3 regions of the Micromonospora sp. NPDC023869 genome follow, and region 2 is predicted to be linked to each of the others. Evidence: riboswitches for the same ligand, from Rfam matches in the RefSeq annotation. Region 2 holds a riboswitch; each other region holds the start of a gene.
What was found. Region 2 has a riboswitch for S-adenosylmethionine ahead of thrC (threonine synthase). Riboswitches for the same ligand answer to the same signal wherever they lie in the genome.
Positions count from the first base shown of each region.

Region 1: another riboswitch for S-adenosylmethionine. It lies ahead of ACZ31C_RS12310 (ABC transporter substrate-binding protein); the one in region 2 lies ahead of thrC (threonine synthase).
Region 3: another riboswitch for S-adenosylmethionine. It lies ahead of ACZ31C_RS31700 (aminotransferase class V-fold PLP-dependent enzyme); the one in region 2 lies ahead of thrC (threonine synthase).

Region 1 is NZ_JBVHKD010000003.1:396,647-401,805, forward strand. It holds gene ACZ31C_RS12300 (amino acid ABC transporter ATP-binding protein) at 1-1, opposite strand, end outside; gene ACZ31C_RS12305 (amino acid ABC transporter permease) at 1-780, opposite strand, end outside; gene ACZ31C_RS12310 (ABC transporter substrate-binding protein) at 816-1,658, opposite strand; SAM riboswitch class IV at 1,920-2,032, opposite strand; gene ACZ31C_RS12315 (urease subunit gamma) at 2,326-2,628, shown strand; gene ACZ31C_RS12320 (urease subunit beta) at 2,625-2,990, shown strand; gene ACZ31C_RS12325 (urease subunit alpha) at 2,987-4,690, shown strand; gene ACZ31C_RS12330 (urease accessory protein UreF) at 4,690-5,159, shown strand, end outside.
Region 2 is NZ_JBVHKD010000002.1:794,072-799,230, forward strand. It holds gene paaN (phenylacetic acid degradation protein PaaN) at 1-997, opposite strand, end outside; gene ACZ31C_RS09435 (GNAT family N-acetyltransferase) at 1,050-2,069, opposite strand; gene thrC (threonine synthase) at 2,352-3,635, opposite strand; SAM riboswitch class I at 3,645-3,780, opposite strand; gene ACZ31C_RS09445 (DoxX family protein) at 3,976-4,425, opposite strand; gene ACZ31C_RS09450 (hypothetical protein) at 4,800-5,120, shown strand; gene ACZ31C_RS09455 (ABC transporter permease) at 5,110-5,159, opposite strand, start outside.
Region 3 is NZ_JBVHKD010000020.1:48,848-54,006, reverse strand. It holds gene ACZ31C_RS31710 (alpha/beta fold hydrolase) at 20-856, shown strand; gene ACZ31C_RS31705 (cyclase family protein) at 933-1,886, opposite strand; SAM riboswitch class IV at 2,080-2,200, shown strand; gene ACZ31C_RS31700 (aminotransferase class V-fold PLP-dependent enzyme) at 2,252-3,481, shown strand; gene ACZ31C_RS31695 (GMC oxidoreductase) at 3,486-5,159, opposite strand, start outside.

The DNA of each region.
Region 1 (5,159 bases), on a different contig from region 2:
TCGTTGGTTACCTCCGGCGGCGCCGGGCAGCGCCAGGTCGAGGTCGTCGGGGTCGTCACCGGCCGGTCCGGTCGCCGGGCGGCCGTGCCGCAGCCGCCGGTCGATCCAGTTGACGACGTGCGTCAGCGGCACGGTCAGCGTCAGATAGAAGAGCCCGGCCAGCAGCAGCGCCGACTGGTTGCCGGTGTTGGCCGCGTAGTCCTGCCCGATCCGGAACAGCTCCCGCTGGCTGGCCAGCAGACCGAGGAAGTAGACCAGGCTGGAGTCCTTGATCAGTGCGATGAGCTGGTTCACCCAGGCCGGCAGGACCCGCCGGACACCCTGCGGGATCACCACCACCCGCATCGCCTCCCACCAGGAGAAACCCAGCGCGCGGGCGGCCTCCACCTGAGTGGCCTCCACCGACTGGATGCCGGAGCGGAAGATCTCTCCGATGTACGCCGCCGCGATCAGCGACAGCGCCAGGATCCCCAGCGGGTACGGGTTCGGTCCCCACACCTGCATGCCCAACGGTGCCAGACCGACCCCGATCAGCAGGATCGTCGCCGCCGCCGGCAGGCCCCGGAACACGTCGGTGTAGACCCGGGCCGGCCACCTCAACCAGCGGGTACGCGAGATGCCCGCGACGGCCAGCACGATGCCCATGGCCGAGCCGAGCAGGGCGGCGGTGACCGCCAGGATCAGCGTGTTCGGCAACCCGACGGTGATCATCTCGGGCAGCGCCTCGCGCATCGACTCCCAGTCGAAGAACGTCTCCCACAGGGTGCGCAACGGATCCACGGTCAACCTCCGCCCTACTCGCTCGTCGTCCTACCTCAGGAGGCGGCCGGCGCCGACACGTCGCCGCTGCCCGGGGTGAAGTCGGCCGGGATCGGCCGACCCGGGTAGTACTGCTCCTGCAGGCGGGTCCAGGTGCCGTCGGCGATCACCTCGTCCAGGGCCCGGTTCAGCGCCTCGCGCAGCGGGTCGTTGCCCTTGGCCACGGCGTACGCGGTGGGTGCCGGGCTGAGTTCCTTCGCCGCGACCTTGATCCTGCCGCCGCTGTCGGCGGCGGTCTTCTCACCGATCTCGGCCGGGGCGATCCAGGCGTCCGCGGTGCCCGCCTTGAGCTGGTTGATCGCGCCGTTGTAGTCCGGCACCCGCACCGGGTCGAGGCCACGCCCGGTGGCGTAGTCGTCCTGGACGGTGCCCTGCACGACCACCACCCGCTTGCCGGACAACTCGTCGAAGCTCGCCAGCGTCGAACCGGCGGGCACGTCGAGCCCGAAGTACCCGAAGTCGTAGCCGTTGCCGAAGTCGACCGTCTTCTTCCGCGCCTCGGTGATCGTGATCGAGGAGCTGCCGACGTCGAACTTGCGGTTGTTGACCTGGGCCAGAAGCCCGGAGAAGTCGGTGCCGACGAACTCCACCCGCAGCCCGAGCTTGTCGGCGGCGGCGACCAGCAGGTCGTTGTCGAACCCGGTGAACTTGCCGTCCTTGAGATAGACGTTCGGCGGCGCGTCGGTGAGCGTGCCGGCCCGCAGCACCCCCGGCTGGAGCAGGTTGTACGGGTTGTCGGCGGGGTCACCGTCCGAGCCGCAGGCGGTGAGGGCGGTGGCGGCGAGCACGGCGGTGACGCCGACGGCGGCGGCCCGGGTCAGGGCAGGAAGGAAGCGCACAGGTGTCTCCTGATGAGCGGCGGCGGGCACGCACGTGCCACACCGACGGTCCGCCGTGGGACGGACCGCGAAGGATGGGAACGAACGGGGTGGTCGTCCGACCGGGTGGGGTCGGCGGCCGGGTGGCGACGCGGTCAGCTACACGCGGCGCTGCACACCCGCATCATGTCGACGTGCCGACGCCGGGTCAGGTCCCGGCAGGCAACCGGTCGATCGGGGTACGCCATGGTTCTCCTCGAGGTCGTGATGACCTGGGACACCAGGCCACGCTTGCACCGGAGGTCGCTCCGATGCCTGGTCCTCACCCGGGGCACCCCTGCGCGGACGAGGGTTGCCGGCCAGCGAGCCGGGGCTTGACGCTGGCGCTCTTGACCTGTCGCCGAGGCTAGCAGCCGGTGACGGGGCAGCGTCCACCCGTTATGACGACCCTCACGCGAGGTGTTGCCCGCCGCCCGCGTGATCCCTTACGGTCTGCTCAGCGGTGGGCGGTGCGGTCCGCATCCGACCCGACACCGCCGGTGGTCCGTCACGCGGACCGGGGAGGTGGAAACCCCGGGCCCCGCGCACGTGGCGGTCGGGACCGGCGGGCGAACCCCGACCGGCGGTCGGCGCGTCGAGGCGCCGGACCGACGGTGTCCGGGGGCGCGGACACCCACCGGGAGCACCCGTGTATCTCACCCCCCACGAGCAGGACCGCCTGCTCGTCCACGTGGCGGCGGACGTCGCCCGGCGTCGCCGCGAGCGCGGCCTGCGCCTCAACTACCCGGAAGCCGTCGCGGTGCTCACCGCCTTCCTGCTCGAAGGTGCCCGCGACGGGGCGACCGTGGTCGACCTGATGGCCTCCGGCCGCGCCGTCCTGAGCCGGGACGACGTGCAGGACGGCATCCCCGAGTTGCTGAGGGAGGTGCAGGTGGAGGCGACGTTCCCGGACGGCACCAAGCTGGTGACGGTGCACCACCCGATCCCGTGATCCCCGGGGAGATCCTGCCGGCGGCCCGGCCGGTGGAGATCAACGCCGGGCGTCCGGTGACCACGCTGCTCGTGGTGAACACCGGCGACCGGCCGGTGCAGGTCGGGTCGCATTACCACTTCGCCGAGGCCAACCCGGCCCTGGACTTCGACCGGGCCGCCGCCTGGGGACAGCGTCTCGCCGTACCGGCCGGGACGTCCGTGCGTTTCGAACCGGGCGTGAGCCGCACCGTGGACCTGGTGCCGCTGCGCGGCGCGCGGATCGTGCCCGGCCTGCGCGGCGAGTGCGCCGGCCCGCTGGACCCGGCCCCGACGACGGCGGTGCCCGATGGCGGCGCGCAGCGCAGCGGAGCGGCGGCATGAGCCTGGTGGAGCGGGAGCGCTACGTGGCGCTCTACGGGCCGAGCACCGGCGACCGGATCCGGCTGGCCGACACGAACCTGTTGATCGAGGTCGAGCACGACCACTGTGCCGGCGGCGACGAGGCGGTCTTCGGCGGCGGCAAGGTGATCCGCGAGTCGATGGGCCAGTCCCGGGCCACCCGGGCCGACGGCGCCCTGGACACGGTCATCACGGGCGCGGTGGTCCTCGACCACTGGGGCGTGGTCAAGGCCGACGTGGGGATCCGCGACGGGCGGATCGTCGCGCTGGGCCGGGCGGGCAACCCGGACACCATGGACGGCGTGCACCCGGATCTGGTGATCGGTCCGGCGACCGAGGTGATCGCCGGCAACGGCCGGATCCTCACCGCCGGGGCGGTCGACACCCACGTGCACTTCATCTGCCCGCAGATCGTCACCGAGGCGCTGGCCGGCGGGGTCACCACCCTGGTCGGTGGCGGCACCGGACCGGCCGAGGGGACCCGGGCGACCACCGTCACGCCGAACTCCTGGCACCTGGCCCGGATGCACGAGGCCCTGGACGCGTTCCCGGTCAACGTGCTGCTGCTCGGCAAGGGCAACACGGTCTCCGCCGAGGCGCTCTGGGAGCAGTTGCGGGCCGGTGCCGGTGGGTTCAAGCTGCACGAGGACTGGGGCACCACCCCGGCGGCGATCGACGCCTGCCTGCGGGTCGCGGACGCCTCGGGCGTGCAGGTGTCCATCCACACCGACACCCTCAACGAGGCCGGGTTCGTCGCGGACACCCTGCGGGCGATCGGCGGTCGGGCGATCCACTCCTACCACACGGAGGGGGCCGGGGGCGGGCACGCACCGGACATCATCACCGTCGCCGGGGAACCGAACGTGCTGCCCTCGTCGACCAACCCGACCCGCCCGTACACCCGCAACACGCTGGCCGAGCACCTCGACATGCTGATGGTCTGCCACCACCTGAACCCGGCGGTGCCGGAGGACCTGGCGTTCGCAGAGAGCCGGATCCGACCGTCCACCATGGCCGCCGAGGACCTGCTGCACGACCTGGGCGCGATCTCCATCATCGGCTCGGACTCGCAGGCGATGGGCCGGGTCGGCGAGGTCGTGCTGCGGACCTGGCAGAGCGCCCACGTGATGAAGGCGCGGGTGGGGGCGCTCGCCGGTGACGGTGCCGCCGACAACCACCGGGCCCGGCGGTACGTGGCGAAGTACACCATCTGCGCGGCCATGGCCAACGGGCTCGACCACGAGATCGGCTCGGTCGAGCCGGGCAAGCTCGCCGATCTGGTGCTGTGGGAGCCGGCGTTCTTCGGCGTCCGACCGCACCTGGTGATCAAGGGTGGCTTCATCGCGTACGCCCAGATGGGGGACGCGAACGCCTCGATCCCGACGCCGCAGCCGATGCTGCCCCGACCCATGTTCGGCGCGTACGGCGTCGCGGCCGCCGCCACCAGCCTGGCGTTCGTGGCACCCGCCGCGCTCGACGCCGGGCTGCGCCTGGACGTGCGTCGCCGGGTGGTGCCGGTCGCCGACGTGCGCTCCCGCGGCAAGACCGACCTGCCGGAAAACGGTGCGCTGCCGCGCATCGAGGTCGACCCGGACACCTTCACCGTCCGCATCGACGGCGAGGTGGTCGACCCCGACCCGGTGACCGAGTTGCCGATGGCCCAGCGTTACTTCCTGTTCTGATGACCGCGCCGACCATGCTGTTGCTGCTCGCCGACGGGCGGTTCCCGGCCGGGGCGCACGCCCACTCGTCGGGCCTGGAGGCGGCCGTCGCAGCCGGGCGGGTGACCGACCTGGCCACGCTGGGGGAGTACCTGCGCGGACGGCTGGCCACCGCCGGGCTGGTCGCGGCGGCGTTCGCGGCGGCGTCCCGGCGGGCGGCCCGAGCGGCCGGACGCCGGGACCTGCTGGCGCGGCTCGACGCCGAACTGGACGCCCGCACCGCGTCGCCGGCCCAGCGGGCGGTGTCCCGACGGCAGGGCCGGGCACTGCTACGGGCCGGACGCGAGATCTGGCCCGGCGACACCTTCGACGACCTGCCCGCCGTGCCGCCCGGCCCGCACCAGCCGCTGGTGCTGGGGCTGGTCGGCGCCGCCGCCGGTCTGGACCCGGCGCAGGTCGCCACCGTCGCCGCCCACGCGACGGTGACCGG
Region 2 (5,159 bases):
GGTTGCGGCACATCCCGGCGAAGTCGTCGGTGGAGTCGACCACGACGGTGTTGAGCCCGGCCTTCTCGGTGTAGACCGCCGCCTGCCGGACGTTGGCCTCCAGCCAGTCGCCGTACTCGGTGGAACCGGTGAAGTCCACGATCTTGACGGCCGGGTGCAGGGCCAGGGTGGAGGCCAGCTTCTCGCCGGGTGCCTCGGGGGCGAGCAGGACCAGGTTCGGGTCGAAACCGGCCTCGGCGAGCACCTCCCGGGCGTAGCGCACCGTCACGGCCAGCGGGAGTACGGCACGCGGGTGCGGCTTGACCACCACCGGGTTGCCGGTCACCAGGGACGCGAACAGTCCGGGGTACGAGTTCCAGGTCGGGAACGTGTTGCAGCCGATGACCAGGGCGACGCCGCGCGGCACCACGTGGAACGTCTTGGTCATCCGCAGCGGGTCGCCCTTGCCGGCGGCCTTCTCCCAGGCGGCGGTCCCGGGGTGCCGGGTCATCTCCGCGTACGCGTAGGCGACGGCCTCCAGCGCCCGGTCGAGCGCGTGGGCGCCGCCGGCCTGGAACGCCATCACGAACGCCTGCCCGCTGGTGAACTGCACGGCGTTGGCCAGTTCGAAGACGTGCTTGTGCAGCCGGGCGAGGATCTCCAGGCAGACCCCGACCCGCGCCTGCGGACCGGCGTCCCGCCACGCGGGCAGCGCCGCGGACGCGGCGGTGACGAGTTGGTCGGCGGTGGCGTGCGGGTAGCGGACGTCCAGCGGGACGCCGAACGGGCTGGTCTCCGTGGCGACCCGGTCGCCGTCGCCCGGCTGGTCGAGCGGGAAGTCTCCACCCAGGTACGCCTCGAAGGCGGCCTTGCCGTCGGCGGCCGCGGTCTCGCCGTACACCCGGGGGCTGGGTGATTCCGGATAGGCGGACCAGTACCCGCGCTCCGTGATCGCGGTCAGCGCGCGGTCGAGGGTGTCGGCGTGCCTGTCGTAGAGGGGGTGCGGGGTCTCCGTCATGCCCGCCATCATGCAACAGGAAGCCCCGGGATCAGTAGGGGCGTGTCACACCTCAGACGTCGAGCTGCCAGTTGCTCCACCGGTCCATCACCCGGAAACCGAGCTGCTCGTTGATCGTGATCATGTGATCGTTGCTGTCCGCGTTGAAGGTGTCGATCACCTGGACGGCGGGCTCGTGGGCGAGCAGGTGACGAAGGTTCTCGATCTTCGTGAGCAGACCGAGGCGACGCCCCCGGTGCTCCGGGTCGACGATGGTGATCTGTTGGAAGGCGTGCCAGTCAGCGGTCGGTGACATGTCGAGCAGGGTCCAGGCGACCAGTCGACCGGACTCCCGGTGCCGTACGCCCGCGTGGTAGCGCCGCTTGCCGCGCGCTTCGAGCGCCCGCTCGGTGCCGCGTACCCGCTCCGCGTCGACCTGCTCGGGCTCCCACGCCAGGTCACCCATGGGCGCGTCGGCCAGCAGTCGCCCGTCCAGGTACGCGACGTCGGCGATCAGGTCGTCCGGCGTGTTCCCGCGCCAGAACAGCACCTCGTAGCCGGTGGCCCGGGACCGGGCGTCGGCGAGCAGCGTGTCCAGTGCGGCCTGGTCCAGCTCGGCGACGTGCAGTCGCCGCCGTACGTCGGCCAGGGCGTCGACCGCGCCGACGGTGGCGGCGAACCGGGTGGCCGGGGCGGGTTGGTCGGGATCCTCGCGCAGGTGCGCCCGGCTCATCGCGCTGACCCGTTTGCGTCCGCGCTCACGCAGCAGGCGCAGGCCGCGCTCGAACAGCGCCCGACCGACTCCCCGGCGGCGATGGTCCGGATGCACGACGAGTTCGGCGGAGGCGTTCTCGGTGTTGTCCAGCTGCGGCAGGTCGAGCAGCAGGTAGCCGGCGGGGACGCCGTCGACGTGGGCCAGCAGGGCGAGCGTCTCGGTGCCCGGCATCGGTTGGTGGAACAGCGAGGCGAACCGCTGCCGGCTGAACGGGGGGTAGTCCGGCAGGTCGGTGGCGGAGTAGTCGGCGCCGACCCGGAACGCCTGCTCGATGGCCGACTCGTCGTCGGCACCGAAGGAGGTGATGGTGATGGCCATGTCCGCAGCCTGCGCGACGACGAACGAAGGGGCCAGCGATTATTCGCCGGCCCCTTCGGAAAGCTTGGTCGGGAGGGACGATCGCACAACGCCTCCGGCGCTGGGTCGTAAAGACTGAAAGTCTACGGCGAAACGCCCTCCCGCACGAAGCATCTTGCGCCGCCCGGTTCCTGCCGTCAAGTACTCGACGGCGTGTTTTCTGCACTCACCGCTAAAAGCCCGTTACCCGGCGGATCGGTCGGCGTGCACCATGCCACCCGGTCGACGGGCTCGCGGTGTGCCTCAGCCGAGCAGTCCGGCGTCGCGGGCGGCCCGCAGCGACGGCTTGATCCGGTGGGTCGGCCCGACCTCGCCCGCGACGGCGTCGAGCGTCTTGAGCCCCTCGCCGGTGTTGTAGACCACCGTCTCCGCGGTCGGGTCCAGCTTCCCGGACTCGACCAGCTTGCGCAGCACCGCGACGGTCACCCCACCGGCCGTCTCGGCGAAGACCCCGGTGGTACGCGCCAACAGCCGCACGGCGGCCCGGATCTCGTCGTCGTCGGCGTAGTCCATCCAACCGCCGGTCCGGCGTACCGCCTCCAGGGCGTACAGGCCGGCGGCCGGGTCGCCGATGTTGAGCGACTTGGCGATCCCGGTCGGCTTGACCGGGGTGATGGTGTCACCGCCGCCGTGCAGGGCGGTGGCGATCGGGTTGCACCCGGCCGACTGGGCGCCGAAGACCTTCCATCCGCCGGCCGGCGCCTCGACCAGGCCGATCTCGACCAGCTCGCTGAACGCCTTGTCGACCTTGGTGAGCAGCTCACCGGAGGCCATCGGGATGACCACCTGGGCCGGGATCCGCCAGCCGAGCTGCTCGGCGACCTCGTAGCCGAGCGTCTTGGAGCCCTCCGCGTAGTACGGCCGGACGTTGACGTTGACGAAGGCGGTGTCCTCGAACTCGTCGGTCTCCACCAGCTCGCCGCAGAGCCGGTTCACGTCGTCGTACGAGCCGTCGATGGCGACCAGTTCACCGCCGTAGACGGCGGTCGTCACGACCTTGCCCTGCTCCAGGTCACTGGGGATGAAGACCACCGACGGGGTACCGGCCCGGGCCGCGTGGGCGGCGACGGAGTTGGCCAGGTTGCCGGTGGAGGCGCAGGCGAACCGGGAGAAGCCGAGTACCCGGGCGGCGGTCAGCGCGACCGAGACGACCCGGTCCTTGAACGAGTGGGTGGGGTTGGCGCTGTCGTCCTTGATCCAGAGCGGGCCGGTGATGCCCAGCTCGGCGGCGAGCTGGTCGGCGGCGACCAACGGCGTAAAACCGGGGTCCAGGGTGACCCGGGTGGCCGGGTCCTGGCCGGCGGGGAGCAGCGCCGCGTAGCGCCAGATGTTCTGCGGGCCCGCCTCGATCTGCTCGCGGGTCACGGTGGCGAGGGCCGCCGGGTCGTAGTCGACCTCCAGCGGGCCGAAACACTCGTAACAGGCGTGCTGTGCGGCCAGCGGGTAGCGGGCGGAACAGGCACGGCAGACCAGGGCGCGGGCGGGGCTGGCGGTGGTGTCGATTCCGGGGGCGAGCGTCGACGTCATGTCCGAGTCCTCTCATCTTCCCCCACATCGCACTCTGCGGCGGGGACGGAATTGGCACCTGCCCCACGGGACGCTCAGCGATGAGCGCGTGGGGTGGTTGCCGGGGCGTCGTCGGGCCGTATCCCTCAGCCCCTCTGGATGAGGTATTCAGTTGTGCCGCCGAGTCTAGGCAATCCCGGCGCGCTCGTCAGCGTTCGATCTCAGCCTGTGAGCGATTCCTCACCGCCGTCACCGCCTGAAAGACCGCGACGACCCTGGACCGGAGGAGCTCCGGCGGTGCCGGAGGAGACCCGGTCCAGGGTCGCGCACGAGCGTCGGCCTGGTCGCCGCACCAGCCGGATCAGGCCGGTACGGACCTGCGTTCGGCCGCCTTCACGTCCAGCGCGGCCCCGCTGCGCTGGCGCAGCAGGTTGTCCACCGCCCAGCTACCCGGACCGAGCACCGCGATCAGCAGGAACGACCAGCAGAACAGCACGGACAACTCGCCGTGGTTGCGCAGCGGCAGCAGCGCCTCGGGCTGGTGGACGACGAAGTAGGCGTAGGCCATCGAGCCCGACGCCACCAGTGCCGCCGGCCGGGTGAAGAGGCCGACGAGCACGAGGGCGCCGCAGACGGCCTGGATCAGCGCGGCCCACCAACCTGGCCACGTGCCGAGCGGGACGGCTTCACCGCTCCCCCGGGCACCGCCGAAGACGCCGAATAGGGACGACAACCCGTGGCAGAGAAACAGCAGGCCGATGACCATGCGGAACAGGGACAGGGCCGGCCCGCCGAACCGGTCAGTACGCATTCCGGAACCTCCATTGTGGATGGACGAGGGCATCCAGAATGCGGGACTGATAAATATTTGTCGATGCAATCTCTTCCTTTGGGAACGCTCCCACATCGATGGTAGCGACTGGAACTTCCAAAGAAACCCCCCGCGACGATGATCCTTTCGGTCACTCTCGGTAAGTTCCCCTGTACACGGTCGACACATGACGGCAACATGTTGCGCCCACACCGGCCGGAGCCGGCCATCCAGCCGGGTCTGGAGGCGGCCACCTTCGTCCCACCAGCCGGTACGCCGAGCGGTACCCGGTCCCGCGATGCCGCCACGGGGGATCGCGGAACCGACCGGCGCGGCGGCTCTACGACGGCGAGGGGGCACGGATCACCGTCCGGGTGGTCCCCGGGGCGGCAGGGATCGCCTCGGGCTTCGACGCCCCACCCCGGCCGCTGGTGCTGGCACCGGGCGACGCGGCCGGGGCGGCCGTGATCTGGCGCAACCTGGTCGACGATCCGACCGTGGTCGCCACCGACGCCGCGCGCCTGGAGATCGCTTCGGTGACCGGACAGCCGGCGCAGGACCTCGACATGGAGGGGCCGATCGACCTCGGCAACACCGGCCGGATCGGAGTCAGCGCCTGGAAGGAGCGAACGGCGTCGACGCCGACGCCAGCCGACCGGACGGACGGCGGCGTCGACGCCGCACTCAGCTGGTGATGTCCTTGCGGGTGAAGCGCCAGAAGGCGAGCCCCCAGA
Region 3 (5,159 bases), on a different contig from region 2:
CGATCGAAAGGTTCCACCCATGAAGATCAACCTTCCCTTCCTGTCGAGGCGCGTGGCCCCCTGGACGGCCGTCGCCGCAGGAGTGGCGGTGGCCGCGCTGGTCGCCGGTTCCGCGCAGGCGGTGGCGGGGCACCGCCCCTGGACCAAGCCCACGGTGGTGCTGGTGCACGGCGCGTTCGCCGACTCGTCGAGCTGGAACGGCGTCATCACGCACCTCAAACGGGACGGCTATCCGGTGGTCGCGGCCGCCAATCCGCTGCGCGGCCTGCACGCCGACGCGGAACACCTGCGCAGTGTGCTGGACAGCGTGCGAGGCCCGATCGTGCTGGCCGGTCACTCCTACGGCGGATCGGTGATGAGCGAGGCCGCCGACGGCGACACCGACGTCACCGCACTGGTCTACATCGCGAGTTTCGCCCCGGAGCAGGGGGAGAGCACCTCGGCCCTGGCCGCGAAGTTCCCGGGCGGGCAACTGGGCCCGGCCCTGGACTCCGTGCCGGTGTCGATCCCGGGCGCTGGTACGGGCACCGACCTCTACATCAGGCAGGAGCAGTTCCGGCGGGTGTTCGCAGCCGACGTCCCACGGAACGTCACCGATCTGATGGCCGTCACCCAGCGGCCGATCACCAGTGCCGCGCTGGACGACACGGCCACCAGGACGGCGTGGAAGTCCATCCGGTCCTGGTTCATGGTGACCACGCAGGACCTGGCCATCCCCGCCGACTCGATGCGCTTCATGGCCGAGCGGGCCGGGTCGCACACCGTCGAGATCACGGCCTCCCACGCGGTCACGGTCTCGCAGCCGCGTGCGGTGGCCGATCTGATCGACAGAGCGGCCCGCGCCACCACGCGCTGACCGACCGAGCCTGTTCGCGACACCCGTCCCCTGTCGGCGGCGCGCTGGGATCAGCGCGCCGCCGACGGCGTACTGGTCAGAACGTGGCGATCGGGTTGACCGGGCTGCCGGACGTCCCGGCCAGGCGGATCGGCGCGACGGCGAGCTGGAAGTCCCACTGACCGAGGTCGGTGGCGGTCGTCGCGCACGCTTCCAGGTCGCAGTTGTCGAGCAGCCACAGACCCATCGCCACGAGGCTCACGGCGTGCACCGGCATCAAGACGTCGTCGTATCCCGACGGCTGGACATCCTGCGGAGTGTCCGCGCCGATCAGTGCGACCTGGCGCTCGTGCAGCCACGGCAGGCAGGACGCGTGCCAGCCGGCCTGGGTGACACCGCCGGCCGTACCGCCCTCGTGGCGGACCCGGCCACGGCCGGTCCGCAACAGCACCGCGTCGCCGGACCCCACCCGTACGCCCTGCCGGCGCTCGGCCTCCTCGAGATCCTCGGGGAACACGGCCTGCCCCGGCTCCCACCACGGCACGTCCCGGGCCCTCGCCACGTCGAGCAGGACACCACGGGTGACGATCCCGTTCGCCGCCGCCGTGACGGCCGCCCACGCCGAACCCGTGGCGGCGTCCACCAACGCGTGCGACCGCCCGTTGTACATCACGCCGTCCCAGAAGATGTGACACGGCGAGTCGAGGTGGGTGACGGTGTTGCCGTGGAACGAGAGGCTGAGCCGCTCGGCCGAGAAGCCCCAGCGTCGGTCGGCGTGGAAGGCGGGCGGCATGTTCTCGGCACCCGGCATGTCGGCGGCGCACGGGCACGCCGTCGTCGACCGCTCCATCTCTCCCGGCACGGCGACCTCCCACGCGCACGACACGCTCCGGCCGTGGCGTACGGCCCGCGCCGCCGCCAACCGGACGTCGTCGGTGATGTGGTTGAGCGTGCCGAGCTCGTCGTCGTCGCCCCACCGACCCCAGTTCGACAGCCTGTCGAAGTACCCGAGCACGTCCTCCTGGGTCGGCATCGGCCGCTCTGCCGTCATCGAAGCATCGACTCCTCCGGTCACGCGCGGTCGCCGGACACCGCAGGCAGGCTATCCCCTCCCTCCCGCACACCTGCCACACCGCGCCGGGAGGGACGACTCATGGGACCATCCGGTGTCGTACGAACAGGGACGTGCCGGGTGCGCGAAGCGCTCTGGCGGAGACGCTCGCCGGTGTGGCAGCATCGGCAGCGGTCATGAGTGTCAGCGTCAAGGCCCCGGCCTGCTGACCGGCAACCCTCGTACATCCGCGGTGGGGTGCCTCCGGGTGAGGACCAGGCCGCCGGCGATCGCCGGAGAGGCAAGCGCGGACCCGCACGGGTCCACCGTCACGAAGGACCAGTGTGCCCACGATCGCTCCTGCCGTGCTCGGCGACGACCTTCCCGTCCGCCTCTCCGACGGCACCACCGTCGCGTACGCCAACCTCGACTACGCCGCCACCGCACCCTGTCTCGCCGCGGTCGCCGCCGCGGTCACCGAGCTGCTGCCCTGGTACGCCAGCGTGCACCGGGGCGCCGGCACCGCCTCGCGCCGATGCACGCTGGCATACGAGCAGTCCCGTCAGACCGTTGCGGACTTCCTCGACATCCGGCCGGACGACCACGTGATCTTCACCCGGAACACCACCGATGCGATGAACCTGCTCGCCCGGGCCCTACCAGCGCACACCACCGTGGTGACCTGGGCCGGCGAACATCACGCGAACCTCCTGGCCTGGCCGAACGTGCACCGACTGCCGGTGCCCACCGACCTGCCCGAGGTGACGTCCGGGCTGACCCGTGCACTGGCCGACCTGGGCAGCGCGGGGCCGGTGCTGGTGGCGGTCACCGGCGCGTCCAACGTCACCGGAGAAGTCTGGCCGATAGCCGAGATCGCGGAGATCGCGCATCGGCACGGCGCGCGGATCGTCGTCGACGCCGCCCAGTTGGCCCCGCACCGCGCGGTCTCCATGGCCGACGCCGACATCGACTACCTGGCGCTGTCCGGGCACAAGCTGTACGCGCCGTTCGGCGCGGGAGTCCTGGCCGGCCGCGCCGACTGGCTCGACGCCGCCGACCCGTACCTGTCCGGTGGCGGAGCCACCAGGCACGTCGGCGACGAGCCCGCCGAGGTGCAGTGGCAGACCGGCCCGGCGCGCCACGAGGCCGGCACACCGAACCTGCTAGGCGCGGTGGCGCTCGCCGCCGCATGCGCCACGATCTCCGCCGCCGCGCCGGACGTTCTCGCCCGCCACGAGCAGGAGCTGTTGACCCGGTTGCGCGACGGGCTCGGCGCCCTGCCGCAGGTGGCGGAGCTGCGCACGTTCGACGCCGACCACAACCGGGTCGGCATCGTCAGCTTCACCGTCGCCGACCGGCAGGCAGCCGACATCACCCACCGGCTCTCCGCCGAGCACGGGATCGGCGTACGCGACGGCTTGTTCTGCGCCCACCCGCTCAGCCGGAAGCTGCTGGCCGACGCCGCCGCGCGGCTCGGCCGCCCCACCGACGGGTATGCGATCCGGGCCAGCATCGGCATCGGCACGACCGCCGAGCACGTCGACCGACTCCTGCACGGGCTACGCGAGGTGATCAACACGCCCCGGGGGCGGTGAGTCGTCAGGTGCTGAGGTGGGCGGCGAGGCGCATGGCCAGCGCCGCCAACGTCAGCGTCGGGTTGGCCGCCGGTGAGTTGGGGAAGACGGACAGGTCGCAGACATAGAGGTTGCGGTGGCCGACGACGCGCAGGTCCTCGTCGACCACCCCCGGCCGCTCCCGGCCCGGTGTGCCGCGACCCATCCGCATGGTGCCGACCTCGTGCGACACGCCGCCGAGCGGAGCCCAGAGCTGCTCGTACACCTCGCCTCCGAAGGCGGACACGACATCGGCGGTGATCGTGTCGAGGGCGTCCTGGACCTGGTGGGCGCGCGGACTGGGATGGATGCGGATGGTGGGCAGCGCGGCGGGCTTCACGCCGTCCGGCCGGGTCTCGGTCCGGGTGACGGCGTTCTGCTCGACCAGCGGCGCCTCGACCATGAACACCAGCTCGCCCGGCATCTTCCCGTCGACGGTGGCCAGGTTCGCGCCGGTGAACTCCAGGGCGTTGACGAAGCGGAACTGGTTGAGGTTCGCGCCCAGGTCCAGCGTGACGCTGTACGGATGCGCGGGGTCGGTGTCGGTGACGTCGGTGAGGTGCCGGGAGACGGTCTTGCTGGAGTCGAACCGGCTGTACCAGTCGCCGCCCTGCCGCACCCAGAACTTGATCACGTGGATCGGGTGGTCGGTGATGCCGCGCCCGACCAGCGGATTGTCCTCGGCGAGGCCGGACGACTGCGCGACGGCGGCAGAGCCGACCGTGCCGGCGGCCAGCACCACCACGCCGTCGTCGGCCAGTCGGTAGGTGCGGTCCCGGCCGGCCAGGTGGTCGTACGCGACCACACCGGTGACCTCGCCCGACGCCCGCTCGATCCCGACCACCTCGTGGTTCAGGTGGACCCGCAGGTTGCCGAAGCGATCGTCCTGCATGGCCCGGCTGAGCAGCAGCTCGGCCGCCGACCAGATACCCGCCGGCACCGCCCCGGGAACCGGGCCGCAGTACTCGATCGCCATCGGCGGATCGAAGTGCCGGAACTCGGCCAACGCGGGCAACTCCCGCAGCCTCGCCTTGACCATCGTCTGGTACGACGACGGGACCAGGGGAGTGACACGGGTCAGTTGCTCCGCGCGGTCGTACCAGACGTCGCACAGCTCGTCGCGGACCGTCTCCGGCCAGTCGCGGAACTCCCAGCGGTGCATCCGGGGCGCCGAGGCTCCCCAGAAGAGGGTCCGGCCGCCGAGGTTGAAGCCCTGTGCGATCCGCGCCCTGGCGCTCTCGGCGTCGGCGGCCCGCCAGCGCCGTCGCCCGAAGGCACCCCAGTGGTGGAAGATGTTGGGGTACACGTCGGGACCGACCGGTTGGTACCGGGCCAGGTTGCCGGTGTGCGTACCGAACAGATAGCTGCCGGCCTCCAGCAGCAGGACGCGCGGTGGTCGGCCGCCCCGCCACGGCGTCTCGGCGAGTTGGTACGCCAGGGTGCCGCCGCCCGCGCCGGAGCCGACGACGATGACGTCGTAGCGCTGGTCGGAGTCCGGGTCGCCGGGGAAGAAGTGCCGGGCGACGTGCGTCTCGCCGACGAGGATGTCGTGGTGCCGTGCGAAGTGGACCCGCCCGTCGAGGCGGCAGGTCGGGGCGGCCAGGTCGGCGGCGGTCAGGTGCAGCGGCCCGTCGAGCTGGGGGTCGCCGTCGAGGACGAC